3 regions of the Synechococcus sp. M16.1 genome follow, and region 2 is predicted to be linked to each of the others. Evidence: predicted binding sites of a transcription regulator. Region 2 holds the regulator's gene; each other region holds the start of a gene.
The links. Region 2 encodes NtcA, which controls nitrogen genes in cyanobacteria. Its sites were predicted from a motif close to GTANCNNNNGNTAC; they were not measured.
Positions count from the first base shown of each region.

Region 1: the regulator NtcA is predicted to act here: its motif matches at 3,154-3,167, upstream of SynM161_RS04205 (DUF4278 domain-containing protein).
Region 3: the regulator NtcA is predicted to act here: its motif matches at 2,882-2,895, upstream of SynM161_RS11675 (molybdenum cofactor guanylyltransferase).

Region 1 covers NZ_CP047954.1:752,198-757,120, reverse strand. The annotation lists gene SynM161_RS04220 (hypothetical protein) at 1-73, opposite strand, end outside; gene SynM161_RS04215 (hypothetical protein) at 77-2,026, opposite strand; gene SynM161_RS04205 (DUF4278 domain-containing protein) at 2,907-3,074, opposite strand; tRNA gene SynM161_RS04200 (tRNA-Ala) at 3,371-3,443, opposite strand; gene lexA (transcriptional repressor LexA) at 3,504-4,127, opposite strand; gene SynM161_RS04190 (hypothetical protein) at 4,194-4,418, opposite strand; gene SynM161_RS04185 (hypothetical protein) at 4,430-4,753, opposite strand; gene argF (ornithine carbamoyltransferase) at 4,750-4,923, opposite strand, start outside.
Region 2 covers NZ_CP047954.1:250,778-255,700, reverse strand. The annotation lists gene dcd (dCTP deaminase) at 1-35, opposite strand, end outside; gene SynM161_RS01295 (cob(I)yrinic acid a,c-diamide adenosyltransferase) at 35-634, opposite strand; gene rph (ribonuclease PH) at 780-1,523, shown strand; gene ntcA (global nitrogen regulator NtcA) at 1,582-2,298, shown strand; gene SynM161_RS01280 (DUF3084 domain-containing protein) at 2,326-3,477, shown strand; gene SynM161_RS01275 (resolvase) at 3,474-3,920, shown strand; gene SynM161_RS01270 (DUF3146 family protein) at 3,898-4,155, opposite strand; gene pth (aminoacyl-tRNA hydrolase) at 4,155-4,772, opposite strand; gene SynM161_RS01260 (TatA/E family twin arginine-targeting protein translocase) at 4,787-4,923, opposite strand, start outside.
Region 3 covers NZ_CP047954.1:2,053,233-2,058,155, forward strand. The annotation lists gene SynM161_RS11660 (transglutaminase family protein) at 1-651, shown strand, start outside; gene SynM161_RS11665 (redox protein) at 639-1,130, opposite strand; gene SynM161_RS11670 (GTP 3',8-cyclase MoaA) at 1,210-2,253, opposite strand; gene SynM161_RS11675 (molybdenum cofactor guanylyltransferase) at 2,250-2,846, opposite strand; gene SynM161_RS11680 (NarK family nitrate/nitrite MFS transporter) at 3,109-4,650, shown strand; gene SynM161_RS11685 (nitrate reductase) at 4,733-4,923, shown strand, end outside.

The DNA.
Region 1 (4,923 bases), 500 kb from region 2:
CAGAAATACTTTCTGGAGCTGTAACGCGGAATGCACCGTCCAAGTCGACTGTCTTCCAGGGAAGGAATTCCATGAATCAACCCCCCTGCCGGAAACCGGCAAGTGCCGGGTCAACACCCGTTGGAGGCTTGACCAGACAGCGGAACGGGAGTGTGCGGAACTCTGAACTCACCGAGAAGACGAAGCGCCTTGCATCGGAATCATCCAGGCTCACCTCTTTAACGGAGCCCATCAGTTCGATGTCGCTGATTCTCCAGGCTTCCCCTTTACCGGAATCGGCCAAGCTGCTGAAGCTGAGTCCTGCGGTAGCGCTCGCTTCGCCATTGCCATGACGGATCAGCTCACCCTGAAGTGACCATCCTTTCCGTGATGGATCAAAACAGCATCCATCGCGGTCCAGAACAATTTCCAACCGCGGTCGCTCGCCGCGTTTTGTCTCAGAAGTCGGGCTGATCCCCCGGCCGAGATTGAGCATCCGTGCAAGCAGTTCCGGGCCTTCATCCGGTGACGGTTCATCTGCAATCAGAAGTTTCTGGATCACCAACTGCCGCAGCTCAGAGCGCAGGCCCCTCAGTCGTCCTGCCGACCCACGCCAGTCGTAGCTCTCCCTCAGTCGGCGGGTGGTCGGAAGCCAGTCGTCATGCGTGACTGGCTCCGCAGCCCGGAAGTACTCCTCCACATCCGCCGGCACTGCGCTCTGAGCATCCATGGCGGCGGAAGCCGGTATGTGCTGAATGGCATTTCCCACCATTGCAGCTGCGCAATAAGCGCCGCCGTCGTTCAAGCGATTTCCGTCGACATAGTCGACGACCATTCCGGCCCCACGGATCAGAGCAATGGTGGATCGACAAGGCAGGCAGCCTTCGGTGGGACTAACCCTCGTCACACCCAGACGGATGGTGGTCTCAGCAGGCTTGTGAAGCAGGTCTGGCCGGTCCTCTGGGTGGATTCTCCGGGGGAGGGGAAAACTTGTCAGATCCAGGGCTGCGGAGTCTCCGGGGTCGAGGGCAGCAGCGGTTCCAGGTTCGGTCCGACTGGCGGCGAGAAAAGGTGCCCAAATGCCGTTCACTTCGGCACGGCTTACGTGGCTTGGATTTGCATCGCCACTGCGAAAGACACGGGCTTGCACTTCTAGGCGTCCCCAGCTGATCGCTGGCCAGAACCATTTCGCTGCGGCATCGGTCAGGTCTGCGCAGAGATCTTCCGGATCCCGAATGCCAAGTGCCCCTGTGTCCTCCCGATCTGGTTCATGGAACGCGGGAATAAGAAGTGTCGTCCCGCTTCCGCTGAGCCCTGCTCTTTCAAGCTTCAAATCGACGCATGTTTCCTCAGTTCTCCAGTCGGACAAAGCCACATCGATTCCGTCGCGAAGACCCGGTGAGCCGAGATAGGCACCATCAAGGAATGAAGCTCCTTCGATGTCATGGGCCGGGATCTCGCTTCGCCCGAACAGCCTCAAGCCTTCCTGTTCCCGGCCATGCACGCGTGAGGAGAACAGAACCGTGAGCAGGCGCGAATGCATCCAGCTCACCGCCTTGCCTAGTCCGAAGCTTCCACCACGCCCGGCGTCATTGCCGGTGGAGAAATTCTGAATACAGAGGCGGCGGAAGTTGCCGCTCTCGTCCCAGTCATCTCCCGAAAGACCTTCGGTGCCGCTGTCGCTGATGCGCAGGCAGACGAGCGTGTCGGCTTCCATCGCCTCGAGCCCCGCTCTGAGGGTGAGCGCAGCACCACTGAGGCCAGTTACCGCACCCATGTGCGGTTTCAAACCACCCCAGTCCGCAGCCCTTAGAAATGCATCACGCTCTTCACCGTTCAGCAGCAGCAGATCGAAATAGACAGATGCCCTCTCAGAGCCGATCCTTTGATCGCAGCTGTTCTGGCAGATCTCTCTTACGAGTGTCTCGAGAAGGGACCTGCGCTTCTGACTACTTCCTGACTCAAACAGCTCGGCCGCAGTGCTTCCCCCACTGGCACGGCCCTGACCAAGTGCCGGAGTCGAAACCCACTGTAGTGGTGCCGGCATGGAGCTTATGAAGCGTTTGGACACTGTATCTGGTGTGAGTGGAATTTAAGGACCTCAGGCGCTCCTGTCACTAGACCCGTGACCAAGACGAATCAGTTCTTTTCATCAGCACTCACCCCTACCTGAATTTCTCTCTCTTTTCGACCTTCCTTACGTCACTCCGCCGGCGAAGCCATTTCCCTTGGCGGTCATCACCAGCGCATCCCGCCAGCTGCATTTGCGTTCAGCGTTGGTGGCTCTGATTGATGCCAGAGCTTCAGCGATGGAACAGAAGCGCCAAGGCGTATCCAAGGACTAGACCGATGCCCAAGGTGAGCCAGAGCAGCTGTGACTTCGACAAGTGGAGATTCTCGGGAATCCCTTTAATCCACTGTTTAAGAAGCGAGAGCACTGGGTAGAGCCTCGCCACCCTCAGCTTCGACTGGTACTCATCCCAAGTCTCTTTATCTGGGTAGTAGTGGGTTCTGGAGTTGAAGGTTGCGCTACTAGGGATTTGGTGCGCCTCCCATTTATGCCTCGCCCGGGCCATACCCGACCAAGCATGGGCACCGGGATCAAAGTTGCAGTGAGGGCACTTGAAGTAGCTCATGTCTCCTCAATCACCACCAGCGCAACTTCACAACGGCTACGAGTCCGACTCTGAGGACTCGACCATCCAACCCAAAAGGCGCTCTATGACTTCACCGCGACTTCTTAGGCACCACTCCTTCCGCTTGAGATCAAGCATTGCCGCCATCTCATCGCTTAGGTGGACGGTGAACGCTTTTTTGTTGCCGATCCGTGCCATCAGAGCCTGACTGCTCAGCCAAGGATGCCAACTCCAGGCAAAAAGAAACCCCCACCGAGGGCAGGGGCTAGGGATCTTCTGATCAAGCCTTGATCACTTGGTGTAGGACGCGCCTCGGTAGGTCAGGCTCGGATGAGCATTTTGAGCGACTTCTTCGCGGCAGGTGTTGTAGTGCTCGCGGCGGTAGGTCAGCTCGACACAAGCTTTGGGTGAAGCTGCTTGAGCTTCGTAGGAGTGACCTCTGTAGAGAAGAGCAGTCATGGTTAGTTCCTCAGAAAATTCCAAGTCCCCGTTCCGTGGCTTGGAGTGTCTGCGCCCCTTCGAAAGGAGTGAACGTTATGTAGCGGTTGCTACAGATCCTTTATAGGGGAGTGTCAACCCCTGCGTCGTTCAAATGGATACACAGCGCGTTTTTGGCACTAGCACCGCTCAACACCTTCCCCGCAAGATTGGCGCACACTTTGGCGCACAAAAAATGATATTTAGCCGTTTTTCATTAAAAAAGCGGCCCGAGTGGACCGCTCAGATGCCAGTGCTGGACTGGCTTTTCTTAAGAATGGAGCCAAGGAGACTCGAACTCCTGACCCCCTGCATGCCATGCAGGTGCTCTACCAGCTGAGCTATGGCCCCATATCGACGTGGAAGCTTCAGAGCCGCCGTTGTCGTGAAACAGCTTACACCGCGGGAGCCTCAGACCTGGCGCCAGACGGCAACCAAGCGACCCTGCACCTCCACCTGTTCGGCGGGAAGCTCAATCGGTTGATAAGCGGGGTTGGCAGCTTCCAGCACCACCGTCGCCCCCTGGCGATGGAAATGCTTAAGCGTGGTGCCACTGCCGGCCACCAGAGCACTCACCACCGTGCCGTTGCGCAACCGCTGCGGATCCTGCACCGGCTCCATCAACACCACATCCCCATCGGCGATGTGGGAGTCGACCATCGAGTCACCATTCACCGTCAGGGCAAACAGGCCACGGGTCTCCAGCACCGGCGCCAGGTCGAGATGCTCCTGAACATCATCGAAAGCCGTCACCAGGCCACCGGCGGCAACGGCGCCCAGCACGGGAATCCCGGCGGCACCGACCATGTCTCCAAGGAGCTGCAAGGTCCGCGCCTGGCCTTCCTGCCAGGTAATCCATCCCTTCTGCTGAAGATGGCGCAACCTGCTCTGGATCGGCGCAGGAGAGCGCAGTCCCATCGCCTGCATCATCTGGCGAATCGAAGGGCTGTGGCGATGGGTGCCGATGTAGTCCGCCAGCCAGTCGTAAAGCTCTTGCTGAGCAGTGGTGAGGGGCTCCTGGGGGGCACGGGTCACCGCAAGAAAAGGTTCGGGCAATACATTTGTACCGTTCCTTGCCGTGTGCCGCAAGCGCAGGCTCACTCAAACCAGCTTCCACACCGCAGCTTCAGGAATGCTCGGCGCCAGGTTCAGGTCTTTGGGCTCCTTAAACACCACACGCCATTCCGGAACCCGGCAGGAGACATAGCCGGGATGCTCAATCAGCAGCCCCGGCTGCTCGGTTGTGCTGGCCACCCAGCCCGACATCCAGTGCCCCTCCTCCGAGAGGCCACCTTTGAACCAAACCCAGCAGCGTTCCTTACGCATCGCGATGCTCTTCAGCGGTTTTTGTAGTTCTCAAGCTGTTGCGGACAGGCCGCCATCAGATATCCCATCAATTGCCCGGTAATACGGGACTTTTCCTGATCGGTTGGTGCGTTGGGAACATCCTCGTAACGCATCGAGGTGTCGCGCTCAAACATGGTTTTGAGCTCAGGATCCGGCAAGGCGTAAAAAGCATCCACACCCATTTCACAGATTTTCTCGGCCGTCCATCGGGCGATGGTGCTCTGCTGTTGTTTGTCGGTGGCCTGATCCGCTGACGCTGCCACCGCATGGGCGGTGACCATCAACGGCACCAACCAGCGGTGGATCACCGTCACAGACCACCCATCAACACCGCCAACAGAGACTGCTGCGCATGCAGGCGGTTTTCCGCCTGATCAAAGATGCGGCTTGCCGTGCCCTCCATCACCTCGGCGCTGATCTCCTCACCGCGGTGGGCCGGCAGGCAGTGCAGAACGATCGCATCGGCTGCCGCCTGCTCCATCAG
Region 2 (4,923 bases):
GCCTGTTCAGTGATCCAGCGATCGCACTTGAGCATCAGAAACCTCGGCGCAACTCCGTGACTTGATCTGCCATCTCCACCACACCGGCGGGGATTGCAGGTCCAGTGATGATCACATCCATCGAGGCGGGCCGCTGCTCAAGGGCTGCAATCACGTCCGCTTCATCCAGGTATCCGAAGGCCACGGCCAGGCCGAGTTCATCCAACACCAGCTGATCGAGATCTCCTTGGATCAGATGCTGGCGGCAAATGGACCAAACCTCAGCAACCGCCTCCGCACCACCGGGATGCCCCGGCGAGGAGAGACAGAGGGGCACTTCCGGCCGTAGCCAGACCAGACCTCCGCAGAGCTGCACCCGGCCGGCCGGTCCCTGCTGCACGCCCCCTTTGAGGAACTGACTGATCAGAACACGACTGCCCAAGCCGGCAGCTCGCATGGCCTGGCTGAGAACACTGGCAAAACTGCCTCGATAGGGCGCCGTATGCACTTGCACCTGTCCTTCGGGAGCCACCAGATGTAGGGGTGGCGGATCAGTGACGGCAGGCAAAGGCCTCAGGCCCGCCCGCTGTAAAGCCTGCTGATCCCGATCCAGGGAATTCTGGAAGGCTTGGGGGTCGGCGAGGCTTGTGGTCATCACGGAAGCATCTGTCCGGGCGACCCCGGCAAGACCTTGAATGTAGCGGCGAGATCACATTCCACAAGGGGATTGACACCACCCATGGTGTTTGGACAGGGCGAGAACCAACCGCCTGCCAGGCTTGACGAACTGCACACCACCAATGAGCCAATCCCCTGAACGCCGCACTGATGGCCGTCGCCCGCAGCAGTTGCGACCGTTCTCGGTGACCTGGAATCCCATGGGGTTTGCCTTGAGCTCCCTTGTGGTTCACACCGGCCGAACCGCTGTTCTCTGCAGCGTTTGCTTAGAGGACAAAGTTCCCCGCTGGCGCAAGGGAGAAGGGCTGGGATGGCTCAGCGCCGAATACCGGTTGCTGCCTGGATCCACCCCACAGCGGCAATCACGGGAGCTGATGAAACTCTCGGGTCGCACCCAGGAAATTCAGCGGCTGATCGGCCGAAGCCTGCGCGCCGTGATCGACATGGAGCGCCTAGGGGAGCGCACCTTGCTGATCGACTGCGACGTGATCCAAGCCGACGCCGGCACCCGGACGGCCTCGATCACCGGGGCATGGCTCGCCCTGGACCAAGCCTGCCGATCACTGGTGGAACAAGGAGTGCTGGAGCGATCTCCCCTGGTCGATCAGGTGGCAGCCGTATCCGTTGGCTTGGTTGATGGCCAAGCCTTGCTGGATCTGGACTACAGCGAAGACAGTCGAGCCGAGGTGGACCTGAACGTTGTGCAGGCCGGCGATGGCCGTCTGCTGGAAATCCAGGGGACTGCGGAGGGAGCGCCCTTTAGTCGCAGCCAACTCAATGAGCTGCTGGATTTAGCGGAGCCGGGATTGACATCCCTGATGCAGGCGCAACGCCAGGTCTTCAACGAGCACAGCAGCGTTACGTAATAACCGCTACATGGCGGCCACCGCCGGCTCCGTAACTTCGCTTCACCAGGGGGTTGTCATGACCAGTAGCCGAGGTTTCAGCCGATACGCCCCGCAGATGGTGGCTCCAGCTCCCAGCGCAGAGCCCGCCAACCGCTCTCTGCTGGAGATCATCCGGGATCTCGATGGCGCCAGCACTGAACTGGTGGACCGCAACAAAACCATCTTTTTCCCTGGAGATCCCGCAGAACGGGTGTATCTAATCCGCCGGGGAGCCGTTCGTCTGTCCCGCGTCTACGAATCGGGAGAAGAAATCACCGTGGCCCTGCTCCGCGAGAACAGCCTCTTCGGGGTGCTGTCACTGCTGACAGGTCAACGGTCCGACCGCTTCTATCACGCTGTGGCCTTCACCCGGGTCGAAATGGTGACGGCACCAGCGACCTCCGTGAAGGCCGCCATCGAAGCAGACACCAGCGTTGGCCTGCGCTTGCTTCAGGGTCTCTCCAGCCGGATTCTGCAGACCGAGACGATGATTGAAACCCTCACCCATCGGGACATGTCATCCCGGCTGGTGAGCTTCCTGTTGGTGCTTTGCAGGGACTTCGGCGTGGCAGATCAGCTGGGCATCACCATCGACCTGCGCCTGTCCCATCAGGCCATCGCTGAAGCAATTGGCTCAACACGCGTCACAATCACGCGTCTGCTGGGAGACTTGCGTCAATCCGGTCTGGTTCAGATTGACCGCAAGAAAATCACGGTTCTGGATCCGATCGCGCTGGCCAAACGCTTCAGCTAGGCCTGCCATCGCCCGACTTGTGCAGCGATGAGCGGCTGGGCACTGATCCTGGTTCTGTTGGTGCTCGGGGGCGTGCTGTCGACCCTGGGCGACCGCTTGGGCAGCCGCGTCGGCAAAGCGCGACTGAGTTTGTTCAGCATGCGCCCACGGCGCACCGCCGTTTTGATCACGGTGTTGACCGGCAGCCTGATCAGCGCACTCTCACTTGGCCTGATGCTTCTGGTGAGCCGGCAGTTGCGGGTGGGCCTGTTTGAACTGGATGCCCTGCAGGAGAAACTCCAAGACAGCCGTCAGCAGCTGGAGGCAGCCGAGCGGGAACGGGACAAGACCCAAACGGAAACCAAACGGATCGCCATTGAGCTCGAGCAATCGCAGCAACGGTCCAACACCCTGCGCCTCGAACTGGCTCCTCTTCAGAAGGAGCTGGCCCAACTCGAAGCCGAACGTGAACGCCTCAGCCAGGACATCGCCTCCCGCGATGCGGACATCGAGCGCACGGAAGCCGAACTCAACAGCGTTCGCAGCCGCATCCGAGCCGGTGAGAAGGAACTCAAAGAACTGGAACGCAATCTGGTCGCCTTGCGGCGTGGATCGGTGGTGATCAGCAGCGGACAGACCTTGGCAAGAGCAACGGTTCGACTCGATGCTCCGGACCAGGCCAAACAGGCTGTCGACAGGCTGTTGCAGGAGGCCAATCTCAAGGCCTACGGGAAAGTGCGACCTGGCGAAGCACCCGAACGCCAGTTGATCCGCGTTCCGCGCAGCGATGTGGAACGCCTGCAAAGCATCATCCGCAAACCGGAGACCTGGGTGATCTCGCTGCGCTCAGCCACCAATGTGCTGCGAGGTGAAACAGCGGTTTACGCCTTCCCAGAGGTGCGTCCGAACCGGCCGGTGACCCAACGCGGAGACGTGCTGGCCACCACCACACTGCAACCTGATGAACGCACTCCAGAGGGCATTCGCACACGGTTGAACCTTCTCCTGGCCTCGGCCTATGCCGAAGTGCAGCGGCGGGGATCCCTGACCGAAGGCCTTCAGTTCGATGGATCAGCCCTCTCCCAACTGGCCCAGACCCTGATGGAAGGACCCAGCCAAAGCGTGGTCTTGGACGTGATTTCCGCAGGGGTCAGCGACAGTGCCGATCCTGTCGTCGTCACCATTCAGGCCTCCCCATGAAACGGGTGGCCGTCATCGATCCAGGCCGCTGCAAATGTGGTCTTGTGCTGGCCGATCTTCAGCTCGGCCTCGTGCGCGAAGGGCATGTGCTGGCCCCGGAGGCCGTCGAACCCTGGTTGGAGCACTGGAATCAAGACCAAGCTCTCGACCGCATCCTGATCGGCGATGGCACGGGAAGCCGAGCCTGGATCCAGCGACTGGAACGGCTGGGCCATCTCACCGTGGTTCCGGAGCAGGGAACAACCCTGAGGGCGAGACAGCGTTACTGGGCACTATGGCCGGCTCGAGGTTGGCGACGGATGCTGCCGGCAGGACTGCGCATTCCACCGGTGGATCTTGATGCTGTTGCAGCTTTGGTGATGCTTGAGGAGCACCTGCAATGCCGCCTGAAATGGCCTGAGCCTGCTCCGACGTTCTCGCTCAGAACCTGGCCCGGACCATGAAGGTGTAATCACCCCCCGGTTCCAGCCTGTAATCAGAACGCACCAGAAAACGCCTCAGGGCATCCTCGATCAGGGCACGTCCCAGGGATGGCTCCACCACCAGTTCACCGCGATCAAAGGCCCAGGAAAACTGCCACTCAAACCCTCCAGCAGAAACTTCACCCTCCACGCACTTGGCTTGAAAACACTGGCGGAGCACCCGCAAATGGGCCGTTGTCGCCGGAAGTGCCGGCATCAGTCGACCGACTCCAGGTCGTAGCGGAACCCGTTGATCCAGGTTCCAGCGCGCTCAAAGCTCTGGCGCTGGAGACGTTGAATCCCATCCAGAACAGCATCGAGAACAGCGCCCACACAGGGTTGCTCCGCCTTGCTGAACGGACCAAGAACATGGGATACCGTTCGGGCGCGGCGTTCGGCAGGGTTCTCAGCCGGCGCACCAATGCCGATCCGCAGCCTGGGGAACGCCTGGGTCCCGAGATGCTGAATGGTGCTGCGCAAACCGTTGTGCCCGCCGGCACTGCCCTGGGCCCGCAACCGCAAACGACCCAGCGGAAGATCCATATCGTCCACCAGCACCAGCAATTGGTGAGGCTCCAGGCCGAACCAATCGAGAGCTGCACGAATGGCACGACCGCTGTCATTCATGTAGGTCTGAGGCATAAGCAAGCGCAGCCGCTGCTCACCAACCCCTGTATCGGCTGCAAGACCATGCAACTTGGCTTGCTGACGAAAACTGAACCCAGAGCGCTCACCCAAAAGCTCGAGGGCCATGAAGCCGATGTTGTGACGGGTGCCGGCGTATTTCGCACCCGGATTTCCCAGACCCACCACCAGCTTGAGATCAGTGGTCATACCGCTGGAACGACTCAGTCGCTGGGGGGAAGTTCTTCAACCGGCTTCGCAGCCTCACCGGAAACTTCCGGTTCAGCCATGGCTTTGTTGATCTCGCGTTCGAATTCCTTGGACGCGGATTGGAAGCCCTTCAGGGTCTTACCAAGAGTCC
Region 3 (4,923 bases), 310 kb from region 2:
CGGCCAGCACCCCCGCTGGAAAGCTGCTTCAACGGATTGGAACCACCCCTGCCCTACCCACGGGGCCAGCTCAACAGCGACCTTCAGGGGGCCCTGGAGGGCTGGTTGCCCAACGGCCAGCACGAACCCGCGGCCATCGACCTCACCCAGGAAGCCCTGATGGGCAGCAACCAGCAAACCCTGGCTTTTCTGAAGCAACTGATTGAGCTGATTCAGGAGCGGGTGAAATACACCCAACGCCATGTGGGCCCCGCCTGGCCGGCGGGTCGAACTCTGCGCGAACGTATCGGCTCTTGCCGTGATCTGGCCATGCTGATGGTGGCCTGCTGCCGTGTGGTGGGTCTCCCCGCCCGATTTGTGAGCGGCTATCAACTGCAGCAACCTCCCCCGAAGGATTACGACCTGCATGCCTGGGCAGAGGTTTACCTGCCGGGAGCGGGCTGGCGCGGCTTTGACCCCAGTGCCGGGATGGAAGTCAACGAGCGCTACGTGGTGCTGGCCACCTCCTCCAAGCCGGAACTCACCGCAGCTGTGAGCGGCAGCTTCAGCGGCCCCCCGGGAACAAACAGTGAATTGACCTGGCAGATTCAGATCAGCGAAGAAGCCTCCGCAACGGAAACCCCTTCACGCAACCTGGTTCAGGCCGCCTGAAGCAACGGTTCCACCCCGTGCAACTGGGGCTTCGGCGCCGAGCTGTGGGTGGCTGCCATCAAAGCCGGAATTTCGGCGCTGTTGTAAACGCGAAATTCATGCACCAGAGAAGCGCCTTCTTCACGAACCGCCTGGTTCAGAACGACGGAACCATCGGGATCGGAGATCGAACGATGGAAGGTGCCAGGAGGGATGCGAAGGATGTCGCCACCACTCTCGAGCCGAACAATGTGAAACGGCTGCTCCCAGGCCAGGTTCACCAAGAAGAAGGTTCTGCCGCCACTGGCCGCCAGCAGATTGTCTTCCTGATGGGGATGCAGATAGAACTGCCAGGCTCCGCTCTCCGGATCGTTGGGAGGCGAGACCGCAGGGCCGCTGTGAATCACCAGGTCGCGCGCATTCGAGGTATCCACGGTGACGTCGAAAAAACGAACCGACGGGGTGTCGCGGAAGCGCTCGTAGGCCAGCAGTTCAAACATTTGGATGGATCCTTTTGGATCCTTCAGCTGCCCCGTTGTACCGAGAGCATCACGCAAAAACGGTGACGATCACGACGGTTCAGCCCCCCAGATACGCCATTTCCGCATGGGTTGACGCAGCAGCCGCTGGATCACGCTCCTCGCTGTAGCGGTCTTGACGTCGCTGCCAAAGCTGGCGCATGGCCTGCTCGAGGCGAGGCTCCGACGCCAGCGCAGGCTTGAGATCCGTGCCATTAGCGGAGAACAAACAGGTGAACGCCTGTCCATCGGCAGTGACGCGCAAGCGGTTGCAATCGCCGCAGAACGGCTCAGTGATGGAAGCGATCACACCGATGGATCCGGCGCCATCGCCATAGCGCCAACGCCGGGCTGTCCCACCCCTGAGGCGACCCAGCGGTTCAAGAGGCCAACGGGCATGAATGCGCTCCACCATCTGCGCCGCCGGCAGCACCTGCTCCAGCATCCACTGGTTGCGGTTGCCCACATCCATATATTCGATCAAACGCAGCTCGATCCCCTGCTGCCGCGCCAAAGCGGCCAAGGGCAACAGCTGATCGTCATTGATCCCCCGTTGGATCACGGCATTGAGCTTGAGCTCACCGCGTGAGGGATCAAAGCCGGCGGTGCAGGCCGCCGCGATGCCGTCCTGCACCTGGCGCACCAGGCGTTCACCAGCCACGGCACCACCCTGGAGGCCAGCCATGCGCGCCGCTGCTTCCCCTTCCGCCGCATCCAGGCTGATGGTGATGCGATCCAGCCCTGCGGCACGCAACGCCCGCGCCATCGGTTCCGACAACAGCACCCCGTTGCTGGTGAGCGCCACGGTCTGCAAACCGGCGATCGGATCCGAACGATCCCGCCGGGCCTGAGCCACCGCCTCCAGCAAAGGCAACAAACGCCGGCTCAACAACGGCTCTCCACCGGTGAGCCGCAACGTTTGTGCCCCCAGGCGCGTGGCCACACGAATCACACGAATCTGCTGCTCAAGGGTGAGCAGGCCAGGGGGCTCCTCCACATCCGGACAGCAGTACGGACAGGCGAGATTGCAGCGGGCCGTGAGCGACAACCGCAGCACCCCGATGGGCCGGTTGAGGCGGTCTGCGAGTGGCAGCGGAGTGCTCATCCCTCCAAAGCTGCCAGATCTGAGGGGCAGTTGGCATTCACCAACGCCTCCGCAGGCAAGCGCACCGCCTGATGGGGAACGCGGGCCAACCAATCCATCCAGCGCAACTCTCCGCATTGCAGTTGCTGATCAAGGCTGGAGCGGAAGGGGGAACCGGAGGGGATCACCGCCAACAGTGGCTGCAGCCGTTGCCCGTCATGGGCCACCGCTGCTTGCTCCGGGGCACGATTCCAGGCTGCGATCAGCTGGCGGACAACGGCGGTGTTCAAACGGGGCATGTCCACCGGCAGCACCAACAAGGCCTCCCCAGGCTGAGACGGCAACAGCCTGGCCAGCGCCTGCAGAGGGCCATTCCAGGGAGGGGGCTCCAGCAGCACGGAACATCCCGGCCGGTGGGCCAGCAGCTCTGCGTGGGCGGCATGACGACTCAACACCTGCACCGGATAACCGAGGGGCAACAGCTGGTCGACCAGGGCCGTGAGCCAGACACCACCGGAGGGATGCGGCAGGAGGGCCTTGTCACGCCCCATGCGACGGCTGCTTCCGCCACTGAGCACACAAACCCGCAAGCCTTGGTTCACATCGCCGACCAAGAATCTGCACCAGCGGAGTCCAACAACGCACAAAAGTTGCAACCGCTACCAAATCATTGCCGCACAAGAACGCCTGATCCGATCAATCAGCCCCGTTGATGTTTGCTTCGGTACAGAAAAACAGAAATCGGTAACCAATCTGACCAAACACGGGCCCGACGAATTGATTAACTGCGCGGGTCAAACGGATTCTCTTTTCGACCGTTTTGCCATCCCCGGGCACCCTTCCTTTTGAAGCCCGAGGTTCCATTTCTTCTCCTCAATGCTTGGCGACCTTTGGTCGTTCCAGGGCAGGTACCGAACCCTTCACCTGACCTGGATCGCCTTCTTCCTGACCTTCGTGGTCTGGTTCAACCTGGCCCCTCTGGCCACCACCGTAAAAGCGGACCTGGGTCTGACCGTTGGTCAGATCCGCACCGTGGCCATTTGCAACGTGGCCCTCACCATTCCGGCGCGCGTGCTGATCGGCATGCTCCTGGACAAATTCGGACCCCGGATCACCTACTCCTCGATCCTGGTGTTCTCGGCGATTCCCTGCCTGCTGTTTGCCTCCGCTCAGGACTTCAACCAGCTGGTGGTGGCCCGTCTGCTGCTCTCCATCGTTGGCGCCGGCTTCGTGATCGGCATCCGCATGGTGGCCGAGTGGTTCCCGCCCAAGGAAATCGGCCTGGCTGAAGGCATTTATGGCGGCTGGGGCAACTTCGGCTCCGCTTTCTCCGCCCTCACCATGGTGGCCCTTGCTGGCTTCCTCTCCTTCTCCGGCGGATTCGAACTGCCCACCGGCGCTGTTCTGAACTGGCGCGGTGCCATCGCTCTGACCGGCATCGTCTCGGCCGTCTACGGCTGCTTCTACTTCTTCAACGTCACCGACACCCCCCCCGGCAAGACGTATCAGCGCCCTGCGAAAACTGCAGGTCTGGAAGTCACCTCCATGCGCGACTTCTGGGGTCTGCTGGGCATGAACGTGCCCTTCGCAGCCATCCTCTGCGTGCTCTGCTGGCGCCTGTCCAAGGTGGGCTTCCTCACCGCAAGCACCTATCCGCTGGCGCTCGGTGCCGTTGCCGTCTGGTTTGCCTTCCAGACCTGGGGAATCATCCGCACCAACCGCGACCTGATCCTCGGCAACAAGGTTTATCCCAAGGAAGATCGCTACGAGTTCCGCCAGGTGGCGATCCTCGAGCTCACCTACATCGTGAACTTCGGCTCCGAACTGGCCGTGGTTTCGATGCTGCCCACCTTCTTTGAAACCACCTTCGATCTGCCGAAGGCCACCGCCGGAATCCTGGCGTCCTGCTTCGCTTTCGTGAACCTGGTCGCCCGCCCTGCAGGCGGTCTGATCTCCGACCGCGTCGGCAGCCGCAAGAACACCATGGGCTTCCTCACCGCCGGTCTCGGCGTGGGCTACCTGGTGATGAGCATGATCAAGCCCGGCACCTTCACCGGCACCACCGGCATCGCTGTTGCCGTGGTGATCACCATGCTCGCCTCCTTCTTCGTGCAGTCCGGTGAAGGCGCCACCTTCGCGCTGGTGCCCCTGGTCAAGCGTCGCGTCACCGGTCAGGTGGCCGGCCTGGTGGGTGCCTACGGCAACGTTGGTGCTGTGACCTACCTGACCATCTTCAGCCTCCTGCCGATGTGGATGGGCGGCGGCGGCGAACCCACCCCCGAGGTGATCGCGGCTTCCAACAGTGCCTTCTTCCAGATCCTGGGCGTGGCCGGTCTGATCGTGGCCTTCTTCTGCTTCTTCTTCCTGAAGGAGCCCAAGGGGTCCTTCGCAGACCTGCACGAAGGCGAAACCGCCTGATCCATCTCCCTCCGCAGCACCCTGTCGCTGCATAACGACCCGGAGCTTCGGCTCCGGGTTTTGTTCTTTTTTTGGTTCCTGCATGACCAACTCACCCCGCAGCGTGCGCAGCCAGTGCCCCTACTGCGGCGTGGGTTGTGGTCTGGAGCTTTTGCCTCCTGCCGTGAAGGGTGAGGCCGTGAAACGGGATGCCGAGGGCAACCCGATGTGGACCGCCCGCGGCGACCGCGAACACCCCTCCAGCCTTGGCCAGGTCTGCATCAAGGGCGCCAC